Regions from separate parts of the Roseburia sp. genome, predicted to be linked through region 2. Evidence: predicted binding sites of a transcription regulator. Region 2 holds the regulator's gene; each other region holds the start of a gene.
What was found. The regulator HrcA, encoded in region 2, represses chaperone genes, less so after heat shock. The targets are predictions, from matches to a motif close to TGTTAGCACTCNNNNNNNNNGAGTGCTAACA.

Region 1: htpG (molecular chaperone HtpG) is a predicted target of HrcA. The motif match lies at 3,819-3,849, and genes of this name have one in related genera.
Region 3: ACDD58_RS00465 (Hsp20/alpha crystallin family protein) is a predicted target of HrcA. The motif match lies at 1,457-1,487, and genes of this name have one in related genera.

The regions. Positions count from the first base shown of each region.
Region 1 is NZ_JBGLEJ010000005.1:984,613-992,310, reverse strand. Features, by position in the region: gene hydG ([FeFe] hydrogenase H-cluster radical SAM maturase HydG) at 1-200, shown strand, start outside; gene hydF ([FeFe] hydrogenase H-cluster maturation GTPase HydF) at 279-1,487, shown strand; gene htpG (molecular chaperone HtpG) at 1,609-3,714, opposite strand; gene ACDD58_RS15925 (stealth family protein) at 4,017-5,045, shown strand; gene ACDD58_RS15920 (hypothetical protein) at 5,058-7,698, shown strand, end outside.
Region 2 is NZ_JBGLEJ010000005.1:1,262,542-1,270,239, forward strand. Features, by position in the region: gene dnaJ (molecular chaperone DnaJ) at 1-1,057, opposite strand, end outside; gene dnaK (molecular chaperone DnaK) at 1,140-3,023, opposite strand; gene grpE (nucleotide exchange factor GrpE) at 3,059-3,694, opposite strand; gene hrcA (heat-inducible transcriptional repressor HrcA) at 3,710-4,810, opposite strand; gene ACDD58_RS17095 (acyltransferase family protein) at 4,949-5,995, opposite strand; gene ACDD58_RS17100 (YfhO family protein) at 6,020-7,698, opposite strand, start outside.
Region 3 is NZ_JBGLEJ010000003.1:10,819-18,516, reverse strand. Features, by position in the region: gene ACDD58_RS00480 (AbrB/MazE/SpoVT family DNA-binding domain-containing protein) at 28-336, shown strand; gene ACDD58_RS00475 (acyltransferase family protein) at 482-949, shown strand; gene ACDD58_RS00470 (acyltransferase family protein) at 858-1,385, shown strand; gene ACDD58_RS00465 (Hsp20/alpha crystallin family protein) at 1,639-2,085, shown strand; gene ACDD58_RS00460 (response regulator transcription factor) at 2,313-2,987, shown strand; gene ACDD58_RS00455 (sensor histidine kinase) at 2,991-4,391, shown strand; gene ACDD58_RS00450 (hypothetical protein) at 4,534-5,265, shown strand; gene ACDD58_RS00445 (glycoside hydrolase family 3 C-terminal domain-containing protein) at 5,423-7,698, shown strand, end outside.

The DNA of each region.
Region 1 (7,698 bases), 280 kb from region 2:
AGATCTTAAACTGCTGTCACCCGAATGCGCTGATGACGTTAAAAGAATACTTAGAGGATTATGCGAGCGAGGAGACTAAAAAACTTGGTATGGAGCTGATCGACAGAGAACTCGAAAAGATTCCGAATCCGAAAGTAAAACAGACTGCATACGAGCATATTCATGATATTGCAGAAGGAAAACGTGATTTCAGATTCTAAGAAAAACGTGATGCATATTCGGAATGAACAAACCAAAGGCAGATAAATTATGCCCGCAGGCTGTTCGAAAGGAGTACTATGGCAGGAACACTAAATGACACACCGGGCAGCAACCGTCTGCATATCGGTGTGTTTGGAAAAACAAACAGTGGAAAATCTTCTTTTATCAATGCGTTCACACATCAGGAAGTTTCCATTGTTGCGGATATTGCCGGAACGACGACAGATCCGGTCTATAAGCCGATGGAGATCAGCCCGCTTGGTCCCTGTGTGATCATTGACACGGCAGGATTTGATGATACAAGCGAGCTTGGTGAACGTCGTGTGGAGAAGACAAAACTGGCGGCAGAAAAGGCAGATATTGCAGTGATCGTGGTATCACAGCCGGATAATGAATGGGATATCACAGAAGAATTAAAGTGGTATCAGTTTTTGAAAGAGAAAAACACACCGGTCTTGTTCCTCGTCGGAAAATCAGATATTGATCCGCACACAGAAGAACTTATTTCATATATCAAAGAAAAAACCGGAAAGAAAGCGCTTGCAATCAGTGCAGAAACCGGGGCAGGAATCGATGCGGTAAGAGAAGAATTAGCCCGCCTTGTACCGGAAAACTTCGGGGAAAGAAAGATCACGGGAGAACTTGTCACAGAGGAAGATCTTGTCCTGCTGGTTATGCCGCAGGATATTCAGGCACCGAAAGGACGCCTGATCCTGCCGCAGGTGCAGACGCTGCGGGAGCTTTTAGATAAAAAATGTCTGGTCATGAGTGTGACAACAGACAAACTGGTGCCGGCACTTGCAGCCTTAAAAGAACCGCCGAAACTGATCATTACAGACTCACAGGTGTTTGGCTATGTGTATGAGCACAAACCCAAAGAGAGCATGCTGACTTCATTTTCCGTTTTATTTGCAGCCTATAAAGGGGATCTTCCTTATTATGTGGAAGGTGCGAAGATGTTAGACTCCCTGACGAATGAATCACACGTTCTGATTGCAGAGTGCTGCAGCCATGCACCGTTGCAGGAAGACATCGGAAGAGTCAAGATCCCGCGCATGTTAAAAAAACGTGCCGGGGAGGGGCTTACGGTAGATATTGTAAGCGGAACGGATTTCCCGGAGGATTTATCAGATTATGATCTGGTCATCCAGTGCGGTGCATGTATGTTTAACCGTAAATATGTGCTGTCCCGGATCGACCGAGCAAAAAAACAGCAGGTTCCGATGACTAATTATGGTGTGACGATCGCCCATCTGACCGGAATTTTAGATAAGATTTCAATGTAACAATAGAATTAAAAAGCAGGATTGCGTTTTCCTGTAAAATTAGAATTAAATGAAAAAAGCGATGCACGGTTTTAACCGGTGGCATCGCTTTTTTTGATCTAATAAACTGGATGACTCATATTTATTTTGCTAAAAGCATCATGATCTGGTTGCTGCGCTGTACAAATTTGGACATTGCATCAACAGACAGAGGCTGGTTTGAAAGCATTGCAAGATCGTATAACTGTTCGCAGAACATCGGAACATGCTCAGAATCCTTGTGCTCGAAAATGTATTTTACAAGTTCGTTATTTGCATTTAACGTCAGGGTCTGATCTGCTGCAAACATGTTCGGGTCCATACCGCCCATGCCGTTCATTGCGTACATCTTCATCATATCCTGCATACGTCTGCCTTCCTCGGAGAGAGTGATGACAGAAGCAATATCAGCATTTTTCAGTTTCTCGACTTTGACAGTCAGCTTGTCATTGTTTAAGGCTTTTTTGAATACATCCGTCAGGGTATCTGTCTCAGCCCTTAAGTCCTCAGCAGAAATCTCGTCCTTTAAGGATTCTGTCACATCTGCATCGATACGCATGAATTTATAATGCTCGTTGCGCTGTTCCAACTGTGAAATGAAGGAAGTATCAATGTTGTGGTCTAAGATGACAGCGTCCATGTTCTGCTCTTTGAACATCTTGATGTACTGACCCTGTTGAAGTTTGTCAGTTACATAGTAGATTACCTTGCGCTCGTCTTTTTCCTCTGCATTTTCATTTGCAGCATCAGCGTTTTCGGATTTGATCGGATTGCCATCAGCGTCTAATACTTCAGCTTCAGCTTTTTTCGCTTCGTCTTTCTTTTCTTCCTCTTTGACTAAGAGTTCCGGAAGAGTAAGATATTTGTCATCGAGATTCTTAAACAGGATGTAATCGTTCATCTTGTCACAGAATTTGGTATCTTTTAAGCAGCCGAATTTGATAAATGGGCTGATGTCATCCCAGTATTTCTCATAGTTTTCTTTATCCGTCTTGCACATGCCGATCAGTTTGTCTGCAACTTTCTTGGTGATGTACTCGGAAATTTTCTTTACAAAGCCATCATTCTGTAATGCGCTTCTGGATACGTTAAGCGGCAGATCCGGGCAGTCGATCACACCTTTTAAGAGCATTAAGAACTCAGGAATGACCTCTTTGATGTTGTCAGCGATAAATACCTGATTATTGTAAAGTTTGATGGTTCCCTCGATAGAATCATATTCCGTATTGATCTTCGGGAAGTACAGGATACCTTTTAAGTTGAATGGATAATCCATATTTAAGTGGATCCAGAACAGCGGCTCCTTGTAGTCTAAGAATACTTTACGGTAAAATGCCTTGTATTCTTCATCCGTACACTCGTTTGGATTTTTTGCCCAGAGCGGGTTTATATCGTTAAGTGGAACCGGACGTTTTACGATCTTTAATTTATCTTTTGCAGGGGAAACTTCAACGACTTCTTTTTCGCCGTTCTCATTTTCTTTTTCCTCTGTTTTTGCTTCTTCATGGATCGTCTCCACAACGGTATCAGTGTCTAATTTATCAGCAGCGTCGATCGTCTCATATTCGGTCTCGGCATTTGCTTTTTCAAGGAAGATCGGGGTAGGCATGAAAGAGCAGTACTTTTCGATGACTTCTCTTGCACGGTACTCGTTGGAGAACTCAACAGCATCTTCATTTAAGAAAAGGGTGATCTCAGTACCGACGCCTTCTTTATTGCCGTCAGCCATATTAAATTCTGTACCGCCATCGCAGGACCAGTGAACAGCTGTTGCACCGTCTTTGTAAGATAAAGTATCGATCGTTACCTGATCGGCTACCATGAATGCGGAGTAAAAACCAAGTCCGAAGTGACCGATGATCTGATCGTCGTTTGCTTTGTCCTTATATTTTTCAATAAAATCAGTTGCACCGGAAAATGCGATCTGGTTGATATATTCCTCAACTTCGTCTGCAGTCATACCAAGACCGTTATCGATGAATTTTAAGGTCTTTTCCTCCGGATTTACGACAACGTGAATTTCCGGTTTGTAGTCTGCCGGTAATGTATATTCGCCCATCATCTCAAGTTTTTTTAATTTCGTGATAGCATCACAGCCGTTACTGATCAGCTCACGGAAGAAAATATCGTGATCGGAATATAACCATTTTTTGATAATCGGAAACAGATTATCACTGTTAATTGAAAGATTTCCATGTTTCTCTGCCATATTCAAACACTCCTTTATGATCGTTATAAAATGCAGCGGAGCAGATCCGCTTCGCTGCTGCCTGAATCTAATATTATAACCGTAAATTTTAAAAGTCAATAGAAAATCAGCACTCTTTTTAAATGAGTGCTAACAAAAACAACGAAAATGCTTTAAAATCGGGAAAAACAGGATTTCTTAAAAAAATATAAATTAAGCAGATAAATGGGATTTTCATTTTGCGGGATTTGTTTTATCATGATAGAAGTAAAAATTATCATGCAGATGAAAAAGATGTTTGCTGGGCAGAAATGGAGATTATTATGACACGCGACAATAACATTCCGGAAATTGATTTTGTGATCACATGGGTAGATGGCAATGATCCGGACTGGCAGAAACAGAAAATGGAGTACAGTATGCAGCCGGATCTGTCGCAGAAACAGGATGACAGAAAAGAGAGATACAGAGACTGGGATCTGCTGAGGTACTGGTTTCGTGGTGTGGAGCGTTTTGCACCATGGGTGCGCAGGATACACTTTGTTACATGGGGGCATCTGCCATCCTGGTTAAATAAAGAACATCCGAAGTTAAATATTGTAAATCATAAAGATTTTATTCCGGAAAAATATCTGCCGACATTTAATTCACATGCCATTGAGTGGAATATGCACAGAATCCCAGGTCTGGCAGAGAATTTTGTATATTTTAATGATGATATGTTTCTGATAAAAAAGGTCAGACCGGAACAGTATTTTAAAAATGATCTTCCGGTGGATATGCTGGCTCTTCAGCCTGATGTGGCAAATACAAAAGATCAGGTCATGCCATATATTTACCTGAATAATACCATGCTTCTGGCAAAATATTTTGACAAACGTGAAAATATGAAAAAACAGCCGGGAGCATATTTCCATCCCGGTTATCCGTTTATGTATTTTATTTATAATATGTTAGAACTGGCGTTCCCATTGTTTACAGGATTTTACACGGTTCATGGGCCGTCTTCTTTTAAAAAGAGTACTTTTGTGAAAATGTGGGAATTAGAACCGGAGTTGTTAAACGAGGTGTGCAGCCATAAATTTCGTCAGAAAGAGGATGTCAGCCAGTATGTGCTCAGGGAGTATCAGAAACTGACAGGCGGTTTTGTTCCCGGCAATGTAAGAAAACTCTGCCGGTATTATGATGTCTCAAATGATAACAGCAGGATTGTGGCTGATATAGGTCATCAGAAGAGTGGAAGCGTCTGTTTGAATGACAGCAATCAGGAGATTGATTTTGAATGGGCAAAAAAAGAACTTCATATGGGATTTGCACAGATCTTGAAGGAAAAATCTGCATTTGAAAAGTAAGAGGTGAAAAAAGTGATCGTATTAAAAGCAGATAGCGAATTAAAAATGACATTTGAACGGCTGATAAAGACCATGCATGCAAATGTAAACTGGACAGGTCTTTTTGTGGCACTTGATAATTATCTCATTTTACAGGGGGAAGTGCGCTCCCTGTTTTTTCATTTTGACAGCAGAAAAGTGGCGGAAAATATTGTAGATCTGCCGATCAAAGAAGATGAGATCAAAGATACCGATGAGGCAGCAGTACGGGATGTGATCAATATGATCCTGTATGCATTTGGAAAATGGGGGACGATCCAGGGACTTCGTGTGGAAAAAAATACGGAGCAGCTGAATACTCTTTTCGGGCATGTGCTTGCAGGAATCTATATTGAACCGGAATATACCACGCAGTATTTCCGTTTTTATCATGCAGGAAAGCGTATTACCTATGAAGATGTGATACAGGCGGCACTTGAGGCAAAAGAAGCAGTGCAGAAGGAAGAGGAAGCAGACGAGGAACAGGGACTCTGGCATAAAGTTGAATGGAAGATGGCGCATACTGTTTTTGAGAGAACAGAACTTTCACTGTCAGAAAGAGCAAAAGGCAGGATTGGCAATAACTTTTATAAAGTTGGTTACCGCTGCCCAAAATGCAAAGGAAATCTGCATATGATCATGTATCCGAAAGGAAAAGAGTTTCGGATTGAGACGCCTGAGGGAGTAGTCCTTTTGGCAAAAGCATGTACCTGTGCGGCGTGTCACAGATTTTATACGCCGCGCCCATGGAAACTTCTTGGAGACGGCGATATTTATCTGATGGATTTTGAGGAGGATAAAAAGGCATACGAAGATTATCTTGAGCTGATGGGGCGTAACGGCGAGCATGAGGCAAACAGTCGTTATAATGAATATGAGGACGGCAGAAAGCCGGCGGGTGTCGAGGATGAGCAGCAGCCACTTGAGGAACTGTGCGAGGATCTGCCGGAATATTCAGATGCAGACTTTGAGGAATTATTAAATAAGATAGAAGAGGGATTTTTCCCGGAAAGCAGTATTGCAGCCTGCGAACCTGCCATACAGGAGGAAAAAAAGCGTCGTAAAAAGTTAAAGAGTACGCCTGCATCAGATCAGGACGAAGTCACAGATGATGAAGAAGAGCAGGATGAGAGCAAGAACCGGCACGAAGAAAAACAGCATGGAAATGAAAGCGCGGGTGAAAGTGGATGGAAGCGGAACGAGCGGGAAGAAAAGCAGGCAGATGCACGCCGGAATGAGGAGAAAAGTCTGCATGTAAATGCACGACAGAGTGAGAATGAAAGACGTGAGGGAAATATTTCACGGAATGAGAACGAAAGGCTGTATGCAGATGCACGTCAGGATGAAACCGAACGACGCCATGTGAAAGGTTCCCGATATGAGAGTGACAGCAGGCAGCCGCACGAAGCTGGGCAGATCAGCGGGGAATCGTCCGATGAAAAATATGCACAGGTAAATAATGCGGAGGCACAGAAAGTCCGCGAGACTTATCAGGCTAAATTTGGAGTCGCAGACCGTATGTCAGAGCGCCAGCTTTCCGAATTAAAACACCAGCTCATGCATGAAACAAGAATTTCGCCCGAAGAGCGGAAACAATACCTGGATATGTTAGAGGAAAAAGAACAGGACAGAAAGCTTACCGCGTTAAATAAAAAGGCAGAGAGCTGCGCAGATAAAAATTATGCCGTGATGCGCCGTGTCTATGACGAGATTGCAGAGGAAAAGCTGCCGCAGGAGAAAAAACAGAATCTGCTTTTAAATCTGAAACAGAAAATGCAGACACAGGCAGAGCGGGAAGTCGCAGAGCTGGTTGGAAAAATGCCGCCTAATATGGACAGGGCACGTTACCATGCACTTCGGGAGAAATTAAAAGAATACGAAGGAGTAGATTTAACCCCATATCAGGAACGGTTAGAATCGCAGAAAAATCTTGCCGAACAGCAGGAAATAAAAAATATGATCCGCCAGTCGAGAAAAATCACCAGAGATGATCTGACAGAGCTTAAGGAGCGTCTGAAAGAAAAGGAGTTTGAGCCGGGGCTGGTTTTGCCGTATTTTGAGCAGATCGAGAACAAAATCCGCCAGATGGATGAAAATGAGATTGCAGAGATTGCCGGTGATCCGGTGCATATGTCCTTTGAGGAGGGAATGGATGCATATCAGAAGATAGCAGACGGACCTTATTTACCAGATCTGAAAGATAATGCATTAGAACTTTTAAGCAGGCGTCTCTCAAAGATCAAGACGGATGAATGTGAACAGCTGGTAAATAAACTCAAAAATGAACTGAAAGAAGCGGGTATCGCTGAAAATCAGAAACACTATTTTTATCCGGCAAGAAAAGTGCTGTTAAAACAGGCAGCACCGCAGGAAACAGAGGTTATCGATTATGCCATGGCATCCTATGCCGCAGGAAACGGTCTGTTCGAATACCCGATCTTTGTGGTGGATACATCGCGGAATAACAGTGGAAAAGAGGGAATCATTCTGACGCCGGAACATCTTTATTACAGTACTCTTATGACATCCTACCGGATCGATGTGTCATCTGTTCTGGAGATCAGTGCATCCACAGGACTTTTAAACCGTGGAGTTTATGTGACTGAAAAAAATGGAAAAAAGACGAAAATTCCGT
Region 2 (7,698 bases):
TACGCAGTGCCTCTTTTGCTTCTGCATTTAAAGATGTCGGAACCTGTACCACCAAAGTTACGTAATGATCACCACGCACAGCTTTATTGCGAAGAGAAGGCACACCTTTTCCTTTCAGACGTATTCTCGTATCTGTCTGAGTACCTGCTTTCACTTCGTATAAAACATCACCATCCACCGTATTAATGCGAACCTCTCCGCCTAATGCCGCCTGTGCAAAGGAAATCGGTACCGTAGAATAGATATTCATATCCTGGCGCTGGAAGATCGGATGACGAGATACTACTACCTCTACTAACAGATCTCCACGCGGTCCGCCATTGATGCCAGGTTCACCTTTTTCACGGATTCTGACACTCTGTCCATTGTCAATTCCGGCAGGAATCGATACCTGAATTTTCTTTTTACTTGAAATGTATCCTGTTCCACGGCAATCAGGACATTTATCCTTGATCATCTTTCCGGAGCCGCCACAGTCCGGACAGGTCTGTACATTTTGTACTGTCCCAAAGAAAGACTGCTGGGTAAATACCACTTTACCTTTACCACCGCATTTTGTACAGGTCTCCGGTGTTGTTCCCGGTTTTGCACCTGTACCATGGCATTTCTGGCACTCATCCTTTAAGACCATCTCGATCTCTTTCTCACAGCCAAATACAGCTTCCTCAAATGTAATGCGGACGCTGGTACGCAGATTCTGACCTTTCATCGGTCCATCATTGCCACGTCTTCTTGATCCACCGCCGAAGAAATCTCCGAAAATATCCCCAAAGATATCTCCCATATCCATACCGGAAAAATCAAATCCGCCTGCTCCACCGGCACTGCCATCAAATGCCGCATGACCAAACTGATCATACTGTTTTCTCTTCTCTGCATCACTAAGCACTGCATATGCTTCCTGTGCCTCTTTAAACTTTGCCTCCGCTTCCTTATCTCCAGGATTCATATCCGGATGATACTTTTTGGCAAGTACACGGAACGCTTTCTTGATCTCAGCATCTGTTGCCGTTTTACTCACGCCTAAGACTTCATAATAATCTCTCTTATCTGCCATAACGTTTTCCTCTCTCAAACTGCATACAGGGCTTCCGGGAAAACCCCCGGAAACCCCGTTGTATTTTTATTATTTCTGATGATTAAACTTCTTTGAAGTCTGCGTCTACGACATCATCATCTGCAGAAGATCCGCCAGCCTGTGCGTTACCGCCCATGCCGCTCATGTCAGGACCTGCACCTGCTGCTCCCTGTGCTGCCTGTGTCTGCTCATACATCTTTGCAAATACCTTCTGAGCACTCTCTGTCAGTTTTTCCTGAAGGGATTTCAGCTCTGTTACATCAGCTTCTGTCATTTCTTCCGGATTCTGATGTGCATCTAAGAATGATTTTACTGCATTCATATCAGCTTCTACTGCAGATTTATCAGCCGGATCAAGGTTTGCCCCAACCTGATCTAATGCCTGCTGTGTCTGGAATACGAAGGAATCAGCATCGTTTCTTGCATCGATTGCTTCTTTTCTCTTCTTATCCTGTGCTTCGAACTCTGCAGCTTCTTTTACTGCCTTATCGATCTCATCATCAGACATGTTAGAACCTGCTGTGATCGTAATATGCTGTTCTTTTCCAGTTCCTAAATCTTTTGCAGATACATTTACGATACCGTTTGCATCGATATCAAATGTAACTTCGATCTGCGGAACACCACGACGTGCTGGTGGGATACCATCCAGACGGAACTGTCCAAGGGATTTGTTATCTCTTGCAAACTGTCTCTCACCCTGTACAACGTTGATATCTACTGCTGTCTGGTTATCTGCTGCAGTTGAGAAGATCTGGCTCTTCTTTGTAGGAATTGTTGTATTTCTCTCGATCAGTCTTGTTGCGATACCACCCATTGTCTCGATGGAAAGTGAAAGTGGTGTTACATCAAGAAGTAAGATCTCACCTGCACCTGCATCTCCTGCAAGTTTACCACCCTGGATAGATGCACCGATGGCAACACACTCATCCGGATTCAATGTCTTACTTGGCTCTTTGCCTGTTAACTGTTTTACTTTATCCTGTACTGCCGGGATACGTGTAGAACCACCAACTAATAATACCTGACCAAGATCAGCATTAGTAAGTCCTGCATCTCTCATAGCATTCTGAACCGGGATAGCTGTCTTTTCAACGAGATCATGTGTCAACTCATCGAATTTTGCTCTTGTTAAGTTCATATCAAAGTGTTTCGGTCCCTCAGCAGTTGCTGTGATGAACGGAAGGTTGATATTTGTGGTTGTTGCAGAAGAAAGCTCTTTCTTTGCTTTCTCAGCAGCTTCTTTTAATCTCTGAAGAGCCATCTTATCAGTAGAAAGATCAACACCTTCTGCTTTCTTGAACTCATCGATCATCCACTGTGTGATTCTGTTATCAAAATCATCACCACCAAGATGTGTATCACCGTTTGTAGATAATACTTCGATAACACCATCGCCAATCTCAATGATAGAAACATCAAATGTACCACCACCAAGGTCGTATACCATGATCTTCTGCTCTTTCTCATTGTCAAGACCATAAGCTAAAGCTGCTGCTGTCGGCTCGTTGATGATACGTTTTACATCAAGACCTGCGATCTTACCTGCATCTTTGGTTGCCTGACGCTGGGCATCGTTGAAGTAAGCCGGAACTGTGATAACAGCCTCTGTTACTTTTTCTCCTAAGTATCCTTCTGCATCAGCTTTTAATTTCTGTAAGATCATTGCAGAAATCTGCTGTGGAGAATACTGTTTGTCATCAATTGCTACTTTATAATCAGTACCCATATGTCTCTTGATAGAAGATATGGTCTTTTCTGCGTTTGTAACAGCCTGACGTTTTGCAGGCTCACCTACTAATCTCTCGCCTGTTTTTGTGAATGCAACGATAGATGGTGTTGTTCTTGCACCTTCCTGATTTGCGATAACGGTAGGTTTTCCACCTTCCATAACAGCTACACAACTGTTTGTTGTACCTAAGTCAATACCAATGATTTTACTCATAATGATTTCCTCCTCATCTAATATCTATGAAATACTTAGTTTGCTACTTTTACCATACTGTGTCTTACTACAGTATCTCTGTACATATATCCCTTCTGGAGTTCTTCTGCTACTACATTTTCTCCTAAGGTTTCATCCTCCACATGCATTACTGCGTTGTGGAAATTCGGATCAAATTCTGCACCGACTGCTTCGATCGGTGTTACACCTGCTTCCTCTAATACGGTAAGCATCTGGCGGTAGATCTTATCCATTCCGACAACAAAAGCATCTTCTTTGCTTTCTTCCGGAACAGCTGCAAGACCACGCTCGAAGTTATCAATTACCGGCAGGATCTTTTCTACGATCGTTTTGGCTCCCATATCGTACATCTGTGATTTTTCCTTTTCTGTACGCTTACGGAAATTATCGAACTCTGCCATCTGTCTTTTGACTTTGTCAGTAAGCTCTTCGATCTGCTCATCCTTTTTATCTTTTTTCTTTTTGAAAAAAGATTTCTTTTTATCTGAATCTTCAGAATCCGTATCAGCATTTTCTGCTTCTTCTGTATCTGCTGTCTCAGTTGTCTCTTCCGTGGATGTCACATTTTCATCCGTCTGGGTTTCAGAAGCATTTTCCTCTGTGGAATTCTCCATTGCTTCGTCTAATACCTCTTCATTCATCTCTGACATCTATGAACCACCTTTCTATGTCTGTTCCTTATCCTTGTTTAAAATTCCATCTAAGGAATTTTTCAAGGTTTTCAGGTTATCCATTACTTTCTCATAATCCATTCGCTTCGGTCCGACAATTCCTATCGTTCCACGAACGCCTTCGCCCAATTCATAAGTTGCTGTCACAACACTGCAGTCCTTCATGGTCTGGATCGGGCTTTCATTTCCTATATAAACCTGAATCCCTGTATTATCATCATCTAACAGGTTTTCAGTTACAAGGCTCGCTAACTGCTGTTTCTCCTCAAATGTGGAGATCAGCTCACTCGCTTTCTCCGAATCACTTAACTCCGGATATTTAAAGAAGTTGGTTGTTCCGCTTGTATAAATGCGGATGTCCTCATCCTGTCCCATCGTCTCTGCCACAGTATCAAGCACATCACTGATGATGTCACTGTGAATGCCTGCCTGCTCTTTCAGCTTTGCAATGGTTCCAAGATTGATCTCCTGCAATGCAAGACCATTTAAATTCGCATTTAACAGGAAATTCAGTTTTAACATCGTCTCATTATCGATTGGTTCACTGACCGGAATAATTTTATTCTTGACCAGATTTCCTTCGGTAACGATCGTTGCTAAGATCTGTTCTTCATTCATATTGGATAACTGGATGAACTTTACTTTATTCTTATGGAACGTCGGTGCTGTTACCATCGTTGCATAATTGGTATTGTTCGCCAGTATCTTTGCCACTTGCTGCAACACCTGATCCATCTTCTCCGTGTGTTCGATGACGAAACTCTTCATCTCATCGACCTCACGTTTTTTCTCTTCCATCAGATGATCCACATAAAAGCGGTATCCTTTGTCAGAAGGAATCCTGCCGGCTGAAGTATGCGGCTGTAAAATGTATCCAAGTTCTTCCAGATCTGCCATCTCATTACGGATCGTTGCAGAGCTTAAATTCAAATCGGTATACTTGGATATCGTTCGTGATCCAACCGGTTCGCCTGTCTCTAAATAGTTGCGGATGATTGCATCAAGAATTTTCGTTTTTCGTTCGTCTAACTCGAATTCCTCGTCCATTCTCTTCTCCATCTCCATACTCTGTAACTCTCTGTAAGAATCTGGCATCTGCCTTAGTTCCCAGTTACTTTTTATATCTGTTAGCACTCGTTATTGTGGAGTGCTAACATCTATGTACTTAAAATAGCACCATCATATTCTTTTGTCAACACTAATTTTTATAATTTCTGCGGTTTTATATTTTTTTTATAATTTTACGGTTTTATTCCTTTTTCTTCCTATATATATGAGGATCAATCCGATCAGAACACTGCCACTAACAACCACCAGATAACGCACCAGATGATTTCCTGCATCCAGTCCCAGACTCTCCATGATCTTTTTATACCAGAAATATACCAGCATGTGTAAAAGAAAAATCTCAGTCGAGAGTTCACGCATAATCTTTGCCATTGCTCCCCGCTTATCGCTTACCGGACAAAAAGCGGCTGCCAGAAAAAGATTTGCCGTGACAAGAGGTGTCATTAGATACATATCATGGGATGATTCGCCGATTTTCTGAGTGACGATCCACTCTTCTAACATCATGAGTGCCAGAAAAACTATCGTATGCCATCCATAATCATTTTTTCTGATCCGGTCTGCCTTTACCCGGAACAAATATCCCATCGTCACAAACGGGAATCCAAAAAACAGGCCATTTCTTGCGGTAGCAAATACAGAAAGATACCATCTGATCTCATTTGCAGCCGGCGAAAGATCATCAAAAGCATGATGATAAGTGTTATGGCAGACTCCAGCCAGATATAATAGTACGGCAGCCACTACAATGCTTTTTACGCTCCATTGAAAGTGCGTTGCAAGAAGATACAATAACAGTACCGCCACAACCGTTGCAAGAAGATACCATAGCTGTATATAAGAACCGATCAGAAAAAATCTTCTCGCCAGTTCTGACAAATTTTCGGCAGCACTTCTTTTTTTCTCCCAGAACCGGTCAATGATCGGAATCAGATATAACAGACTCCACCATACATACATCTTTATAATATGGAAAAGATATTTTTTTACCCTGCCTTTGTCCGCTATTTTTTCTCCCATAAAATAACCGGTACATACAAAAAAGAACGGCACTGCCATCCGGCAGATTACCTGCTGAAATTCGTGTGAAAATACCGGAGCAGCCTCTTCAAATGGTGGAATGTGAATGGCAACAACTAGAAATGCTGCTGCAAATTTCAGAAAATCAAGTGCCCTGTATTCATTTTTTTCCGATAGATATATCGTAGACATCTAAAATTCCTTCCCTGTCCTGCTTTATTCCTTTTCTTTTTGTCCCTTATTTCTTCTATGCCTGAATACAGCGATCCCGATCACCGACAGGATTCCAAGACCGCTCAAAACAGCACCCGTTTTTAAATACGGTGTACAGTAATAAAATTCGATCTGATGTATTCCCTCCGGCACATCAACTGCCATATACATCGTATCCGCCTTTAAGATCTCTGTTTCCACACCATCTATGTACGCCCGCCAGCCGCTGCTGTATGGGATCGTCATACAGAGCAGTCTCTCCTGAGCGTTTTCTAATGTTCCCGAAATACGATTTGTATCCATGACAACATTTTTTAAAACATCCTGTTTTAAATTTTTCGTCCAGCCATCGATCTGTTCCATCGGCTGACAGACGATCTGCATGTCATCAAACTGATACGTTCCTTTTTCATGAAAAGTAAGGATGATCTCATCTGCTTTTTCATCACGATATCCGGCGTTGATCAGATAGTCATCCACACCACTGTAAAAATTATTCTTTCTGGTAAGGAATGTAATCATCTTTGTAATCTTTCCACAGGTCACATCAATGTGCAGACGGCTCTTCGACTGTGTTAAGGTTTTTCCTTCCTCCGAAAACCCAAGTCCCTTTAATATAAAGTATGTTTCGCTCTCCGGCATCCCCTCAAAGGAAAGTGTGACCGACGCTTTCTTTTCTGTCGCTGTAAATCCCTGGTCTGTCAGTTCCACGTTATGCATATCCGTGATCGTGTAGGAAATATCCTGATCCGTAAACTCCGGTTTTGTTTCCGTGCTGGCTAACGCAGATGGGATCTTATCATCTTCCACGACGATCCCCTGTAACAGTGCCTGCTGTTTTTTCGTCACATCCAGCTTTTCATAGATACTCCGTGGAATTACTGCACTGCCTGCGAATCCGACCGGCAGTACGGAATCATTCTCATAGGCATCGCATTTCACTTCATACTGTCCCCCCGCGCCAAGTGTTCCGCGGTTGAAGCAGACATTATAACCATATGGACGCAGTCCTTTGTTTCCGGATGGCACCACATAATAACGCACGCCGGAAAGTACTTCTAACATCGTGCGCGCATCAAAACCGGAATAACAGAAATCTCTTGTCTGATTGATGTACATTTCTCTCTGAAACTGGTTGATATCCGGGTTTGCAAGACTGAAATAATAGGAAGTACCATTAATTCCAAGCTGCATTGCTGTGTTTTTCCACTCCTCAGACTGCAGGGACTCATAGCGGTATGTCGTATCTTTCGCATGATTTTTCACAAGGTTTCCAGCCGCATCCTTTGTCAGCATGGAAAGTGCCTCCCCCTGTGTGGCAAATTCCTCCACATAACCGCCCGCCTGTGGCGCATATTCTGCCCATCCCTGATAGATCAGTTCCAGCATCACGACCACTAACAATGCCGCCTTAAAAACAAATTTTTCTTTCGTCTTTTTCCCGGTTCCGACAATGAGAACTAACAGCACGGAAAATAATAATAATGCCACTAATACATACTGTTTCTGATGCTTTCCAAGCACCTCCAAGCACAGGCAGATATAGGTGATTCCCGCCCAGAACAGTGCAATTTTTTTCTTAAAATGCATCTCCATCATCTGAGGATACATTTTTACCGCGATAAAAGACACAAGCATGGAGTATGCCCACATGTAACGGTTTACCACATAACTTCCACCAT
Region 3 (7,698 bases), on a different contig from region 2:
AGGGAGACGGGGGAGAGTATTCCGGATGTGATCGCCTGTGACAGGATGGCAGAAGCATTTGGTGTGGCGTTGGAGGATATGCTGCATTATGAGGAAAAAAATAAAAGTATTCCACTTCCGCCAAAAGGGAAGCATATGTTTGGAACGGTTACAGTCGGAGCGAGAGGACAGATCGTTCTGCCAAAGAAGGCGAGAGAAGTTTTTCAGATCAAAGCGGGAGATACGATCATGGTGTTAGGTGATGAAGCACAGGGGATTGCCCTGGTCAAAGCAGATGATATGATAGATTTCGTGCAGCAGGCATTAAAAATGGCAAATCAAAAGGATAAGAACTAAGACACAAAAAAGTGAGGAAAACACTGCAGGAGGAAATGGAGATTTTTATGAGAAAACATTATCTGGATAATATCCGGTTTCTGACGATTTTTTTGTTGTGATCTTTCATGTTTATTTTTATTACAATAATATTGGAACCGAGGCGATGTTTGCCGGTTTAAAACCGTATGAAGGAGCAGTTACATTTGCGGGGATTTACCAGTATTTTGTATACCCGTGGTTTATGTTACTGCTGTTTGTAGTCGCCGGAATCAGTGCAAGATATGCACTGGAAAAGAGGACAGAAAGACAGTTTTTGAAAGAGAGGGTGGATAAGATTCTGGCGCCGTCGACACTTGGTGTTCTGGCATTTGGCTGGCTCGGTGGATATGTGATCTATCTTCACACTGCGCGTGGCAATATGCCGGAGAGTGTACCGGCTTTTGTGAGAGTCATTATCATCTTATGCTGTGGTATCGGGGCACTGTGGTTTTGCCATGTATTGTTTGTGGCAGCACTATTTCTGCTTCTGATCCGGAAAATTGCAGGAAAATGCAGCGCTGCTTATCACGTCCTACCGGAACGGCATTTATATTCCGGCATTTTTAGCCGGATATTACCTGTTTTCGAATGAAAGTGTCATGGAAAAAATAAAAAATGCAGTGCTCCTATTGGGCATTTGTGCAGCTGTAAGCGGCATATTTTATATCGTAAGATGTTATGGAATGGCATATACGGACAAAGAGGTACTGTCAAGATGGGATTTAAACCTGTATGCATTTTTTATGGTTTTGCTCGTGCTTGGTGCAGGTCCAAAATGGCTTGATTTTTCCAATAATTTTACGAATTATATGAGAAAATGCTGTTTCGGTATCTATGTATTACATATCCCGGTACTTTTAGTGATCAATTATCTTCTGGCTGGAAAGGAGCTGCCATTGACTGTAGTCTATGGTATTGAATTGGTGGGTGGATTTGTGGTTTCAATCTTATTATATGAAGTGATACGTCGGATCCCGGTGCTTAGATACTGGATTTTGGGGATTCGGAAACAACGGAATAACGTTTGAAAAGCGAGATATAATGGACTTTTTTGATAAAAATATCAGCTAAAATATGATTTCACAAAAAGTTCACAGAAAATTAGCACTCACCTCTTGACAGCGCTAATAAGTGGTGGTATAACATAGTCAGAACAAAGGAAGAGGGAACAAAAAGAGAAGATGATTCCCCAGAGTTCCTTCGTCTGAGGTTCCAAAACAAAGGTAAAAAACATGGGAGGTTCCACAGAAAGTGGACCGGTAGAAAAAGGAGAGATGACTTATGTTACTGCCTAGCATTTTTGGAGAAAACTTATTTGATGACTGGATGGATTTCTCATTCCCAGAGATTCCGGATGTTGATAAAACATTGTATGGTAAACATGCAAAGAACATGATGAAGACAGATGTAAAGGAGACCGAGAAAGGTTACGAAGTAGCCGTTGATCTTCCAGGATTTAAGAAAGACGAGATCCAGCTTGAGTTAAACGATGGTTACCTTACAATCAGCGCTGAGAAGGGTCTCGACAAGGAAGAGAAGGATAAGAAAGACAAATACATCAGACGTGAACGTTACGCCGGAAGTATGAGCCGTACCTTCTATGTAGGCGAGAGTGTTACCGAAAACGATATCCACGCAAAATACGAAAATGGTATTTTAACACTGGATGTCCCGAAGGAAGAAGCAAAGAAAGTTCCGGAAAAACGATACATATCCATTGAGGGATAACAGATGAGAGGATGCCCCCGGAGAGCGAAAGCTCTTCGGGGGCATTTTTGTGCGTAAGGAGATTTTTTACAGGTTGTATATGAGAAATGAATGTTGTATAGTATCTGCAAGAAATATCTTCTTTCGTGAATGTTATAAATGTTGGTTTCGTTACTTTTATTATATAACAATTGGATTTAAAGGGGATTATAATGACGCGGTAAAAAACAAAGGAGAAGAAAACAAACATGAGAATTTTTTTGGCGGAAGATGAACAGGATTTAAATGCCATTATTGTTCAAAAACTGACTGAGGATGGTTACAGTGTGGATCATTGTTTTGATGGCAGGACAGCAATAGATATCCTTTCCTGTACGGAGTATGATGCAGTGATTCTTGATATTATGATGCCAAAAGCAGATGGATTTACAGTGCTGCGTGCGCTGAGGGGAATGGGAAAGACAACACCGGTGCTATTTCTGACAGCAAAGGATGCTGTTTCGGACAGAGTAAAGGGATTAGACAGTGGGGCAAATGATTATCTTGTGAAGCCATTTTCGTTTGAAGAGTTGTCAGCACGTCTGCGCGCAATGATGAGGGGATCTTTCGGAGTTACTGACAATGTTTTGCATATTGCGGATCTTTCTTTGGATTGCACTTCCCACAGGGTAATGCGGGGGGAAAAAGAGATCACATTATCGGCTAAAGAATATGCCATGCTGGAATATTTCATGTACAATCAGGGGCGTGTGCTGTCTCGTGAGATGATAGAGGATCATGTCTGGAATTTTGATTACGAAGGGGGCACGAATGTAGTGGATGTTTATATCAGCTATCTTCGAAAAAAAATTGATGATGGATATGACAAAAAGCTGATTCATACAGTCCGTGGAAGAGGATATATAATGAGAGAGGAAATTTAAGATATGGGGAGATTCTCAATCCGTCTGAAAATAACAATCTGGTTTACTGCAGCATTGGTGGTAATAGTACTATTTGCATATCTGGTGATTTTTGTCGTCAGCCGTCAGATTTTGATAAAAACAATACAGGATAGTCTGGTGGAGACAGTGGAAAATAATGTGGATGAGATTGAATATTTTTCTGGGATGGATGAAATCCGTACAGATGCGGATATTGATTATTTGATTGATTACCGGAAAGGGTATCTGGAAATTGACGACGATTTTCTGAGCAAGGTAAATGAAGTCTATACAGGATTGTATGATGAAAAGTCAAGGCTTATTTATGGAGAAAATCCAATAGCTGCAAAAGTGGCAGATCTGGAATTTGTGGATTCCGAGATTCAAAAAGTAATGAAGGATGGAACGGGGTATTATATTTTTGACCGGAAACTCACAGCAGAAGGACTTAACGGATTATGGCTTCGTGGAGTGGTATCAGAGGAACAGGGAGAGCGTCAGAGCTTTGGGATTATGCGGATTGCACTGGTTCTTCTGCCGGTTCTGGTCGTAATAGCATCTGCGGGAGGATATTTTATTGCTGGACGTACATTAAATCCAATTCAGAAAATAGCTGGGACTGCAAGAAAGATTGGAGAAGAAAATGATTTGAAATGCAGGATCAATCTTGGAAAAGGGAATGATGAACTGCACCAGCTTGCGGATATATTTAATGAGATGTTTGAACGACTGGAAAGTACATTTGAAAAGGAACAACAATTTACATCTGACGTTTCACATGAACTAAGAACACCGATGGCTGTCATTTCAGCACAGTGTGAGTATACACTTGAAAAAGAAAGAAGCGTAGGGGAATATGAAGATGCCTTGCGGGTAATCAGGCGTCAGGCGCGGAAAATGACAAAACTTATTGATCATATGCTGGACTTTGCCAGACTGGAAATGAAATCAGGAAAATATGCAGAGGAAGCTGTTGATATGGAAGAACTGGTGGCATCTATTTGCTCTGATATGAAGCTGATAAGAGAAAAGGAAATTATGCTTGATTATGAGACGGAGCAGGCAGTGTTTTATGGAAATCGTGAACTTTTATCAAGAATTCTCGTTAATCTTGTCAGCAATGCCTATCGTTATGGGAAAGAGAATGGGCATATCTTTGTGAAATTAAAGAAAGAAGAAACGGAACTTGTTTTGTCTGTAACGGATGATGGGATAGGAATTGCAGAAGAAGAGCAGGAAAAGATCTTCCGGCGGTTTTATCAGACTGATGTATCGCGAGGAGGCGAGGGAAGTGGACTTGGGCTTGCCATGGTTTATGAAATTGTGAAGTTTTACAGAGGAAAAATCCAAGTGAAAAGTGAGGCAGGCAGTGGGAGTGTTTTTCAGGTAAAACTGCCGCTTTGATAAAAGCAGACATATGGAAATCAATAATGATTATAAAAAATTTGTCGTATTAATAATGTTCTAATAAATGCATGATATAATCAAAGTACAAAGCAAAACAATTAGGAATGAGAAACTCTCATGAAAAAAGGAGGATTTGTTTATGAAGAGAGCAGCAAAACAGGTTTTAATTGTACTTTTGGTTGTGATGGCGGTAATTGGTACGGGAAACATTTCAGCACAGGCAGATTATAACTGGAAACCGAAGAAGGTTTCCATAGCGCAGTCGGCAAAAAAGGTTTCTCAGGGCAAGGAGTTTGAAATCAGAGCGAAAGTAACTCCAATAGATGCTGAGGACGATTATATCCGCTGGGAAATTATTTCAGGAAAAAAATATGTAAAATTTGAGGATCGTGACCGCACAGGCGATGAAATGGATTTCATTGCCGTAAAACCAGGAAAAGCAAAAATCCGGTGTTATGTACAGGGAAAGAGTAAGAAGAAATATGGTGATACAATAACTGTAACTGTGACGAAGAAAAAGAGTGATTATTCATTGGCAAAGGTTGGAGAATCAGTCAAATATGTAGAAGCATGGGATGATTTTGATTTAGAGGTCAAAAAAGGATCCTCAATAAAGAACAGTCAGTTAAAATGGGAGATCAGTGATACAAGTATTGTCTCGTTTGCAGAAAGAAAAACAACCGGAACGGACGTTGAGTTTTATGCGGAAAAGACAGGAACAGTACGGGTAACCTGTACATGTACAAGTGGTAAGGCAAAGGGTAAAAAAGTAGTATATACCGTGAATGTTATTGCGGATGATGATGACTACGATGATGATGACTACGATGATGATGACTACGATGATGACTATTATGATGACTATGATTGAGCATGATTGAGAGCGAAAGCTCTTCGGGGGCATTTTTGACAGTTTATGCAAAAAATGCCCCCATTTGTGTAATACTCCCTCGTCATCTTTTGTTTGTGCTATGCTGAAATTACGAAAGTGAAAGATGCGCAGATCACAAATAAAGAGAGGATCAATCATGAGTTTAAAATACGAATCTATCATAAAACAGATGTCACTCGAAGAAAAAGCCCTGATGATGTCCGGCAAAAACACCTGGGAGACAGTGGATTTTGAAAAATACGGAATCCCGTCCATGGCAATGTCTGACGGACCGCACGGATTGAGAAGACAGGCGGGAGCCGGAGACCATTTGGGATTAAATGCAAGTCTCCCTGCGACCTGTTTTCCGACCGCAGCCTCGGTTGCAAACAGCTGGGATGAAACATTAGGTGAGGAGATCGGAACGGCATTAGCAGAGGAAGCCGTGACCATGGATGTCAATGTGATCTTAGGACCGGGATTAAACATCAAGAGAAGCCCGCTCTGTGGAAGAAATTTTGAATATTTTTCCGAAGATCCGTACCATGCAGGAAAAATGGCGGCAGCCTATGTAAGGGGAATCCAGAGCAAAGGAATCGCAGCCTGCCCGAAGCATTTTGCAGCAAACAGCCAGGAATTGCGCCGTATGGCAAATGATTCCGTTGTGGATGAGAGAACCTTCCGCGAGATCTATACGACCGGATTTGAGATCGCGGTAAAAGAAGGAAAAGCGAAGTCGATCATGTCTTCTTATAATGAAGTAAACGGTGTCTATGCCAATGAGAACCGCCACATGTTACAGGAAATCTTAGTCGATGAATGGGGCTTTGACGGATATGTGGTATCCGACTGGGGTGGAAGCAACGACCACGCACTCGGAGTGAAAAACGGAAGTCATCTTGAGATGCCGGGCACCGGAAAATCCGGAATGCATGATATCGTAAATGCCGTGAAAAACGGAACATTAGAGGAGAGTGTGTTAGATCAGCGCTTAGATGAACTGCTCCGTGTCATTTTTGCGACGCATCAGGCGACCGTGGATGGAAAAGGAACTACTTTCAATAAGGAAGCGCATCATAAACTTGCACGCAAAGCGGCCGAGGAGAGCATCGTCCTTTTAAAAAATGAAGAGCAGATCCTTCCATTAAAACAGGGGACAAAAGTGGCTGTGATCGGAGACTTTGCAAAGACTCCGCGATATCAGGGAGCAGGATCTTCCTTAGTGAATCCGGCAATGCCGCCGGAGTCCATATTAGAGGAGATAAAAGACAGCGGACTTACGATGACAGCCTGTGAACAGGGTTATATCAGAAACAGAAAACCAAATGCTAAACTGGTAAAGGCAGCTGTTGATGCAGCAAAAAATGCGGATGTGGTGCTGTTTTTCGGAGGTCTTGACGAGATCAGCGAATCGGAGGGACTCGACCGTGCCCATATGCATATGCCTGTGGCACAGGATGAACTGATCAATGAGCTTACCACAGTAAACAAAAATGTGATTGTAGTCCTCTCAGCGGGATCTTCCGTGGAAATGCCGTGGTATCCGTATGTCAAAGGAATTGTGCACGGTTACCTCGGCGGTCAGGCGGGAGCGTCTGCGATGCTTAATGTTCTGACCGGAAAAGTATGTCCATCCGGAAAATTGAATGAAACCTATCCGCTTCATTATGAAGATACGCCGGCATACGAATACTATCCGAGCAAAGAGAGAAGCAGCGAATACCGGGAGGGACTTTATGTAGGATACCGCTACTACACGACAGTAGGTAAAAAAGTGCGTTTCCCGTTTGGTTTCGGACTCAGTTATACCACATTTACTTACCGTGATCTGGCGGTAGATCAGGATGGTGTGACATTTAAAATTAAAAATACCGGAGATGTGACCGGAACAGAGATTGCACAGCTTTATGTCGGAAAAGAATCTGATTCCGTGTTCCGTCCGCTGCGCGAACTGAAAGGCTTCGCGCGGGTGGAACTGGCTCCGGGAGAAGAAAAAGAAATAAGGATTTTATTTGACGATAAGACATTCCGTTTTTATGATACACGGACAGACAGCTGGGAAGTGGAAACGGGAACCTATCAGATCATGATCGGAAGCAATGCGGAAGAAATGCTGCTTGAGGGATCACTTGCGGTAAATGGAACTGTCACAGAGGGTGGTTACAGCAGAGAAAGCCTGCCGGAATATTTTAATGGTGAGATCAAAAATATTTCTGATGATACATTCCGCAGACTGTATGGCAGAGAGATCCCGGATGGAAGCTGGAGCGGAGAAATCCGTATGAATGATGCAGTCTGCCAGCTTTATTATGGAAAAGGAATTTTTGGTAAACTGTTTTACGGGGTACTGCGTATTTTGTTAAAGATCAGCGAATGGCAGGGAAAACCGAATCTGAACGTATTGTTTAATTACAATATGCCGATCCGCGGCTA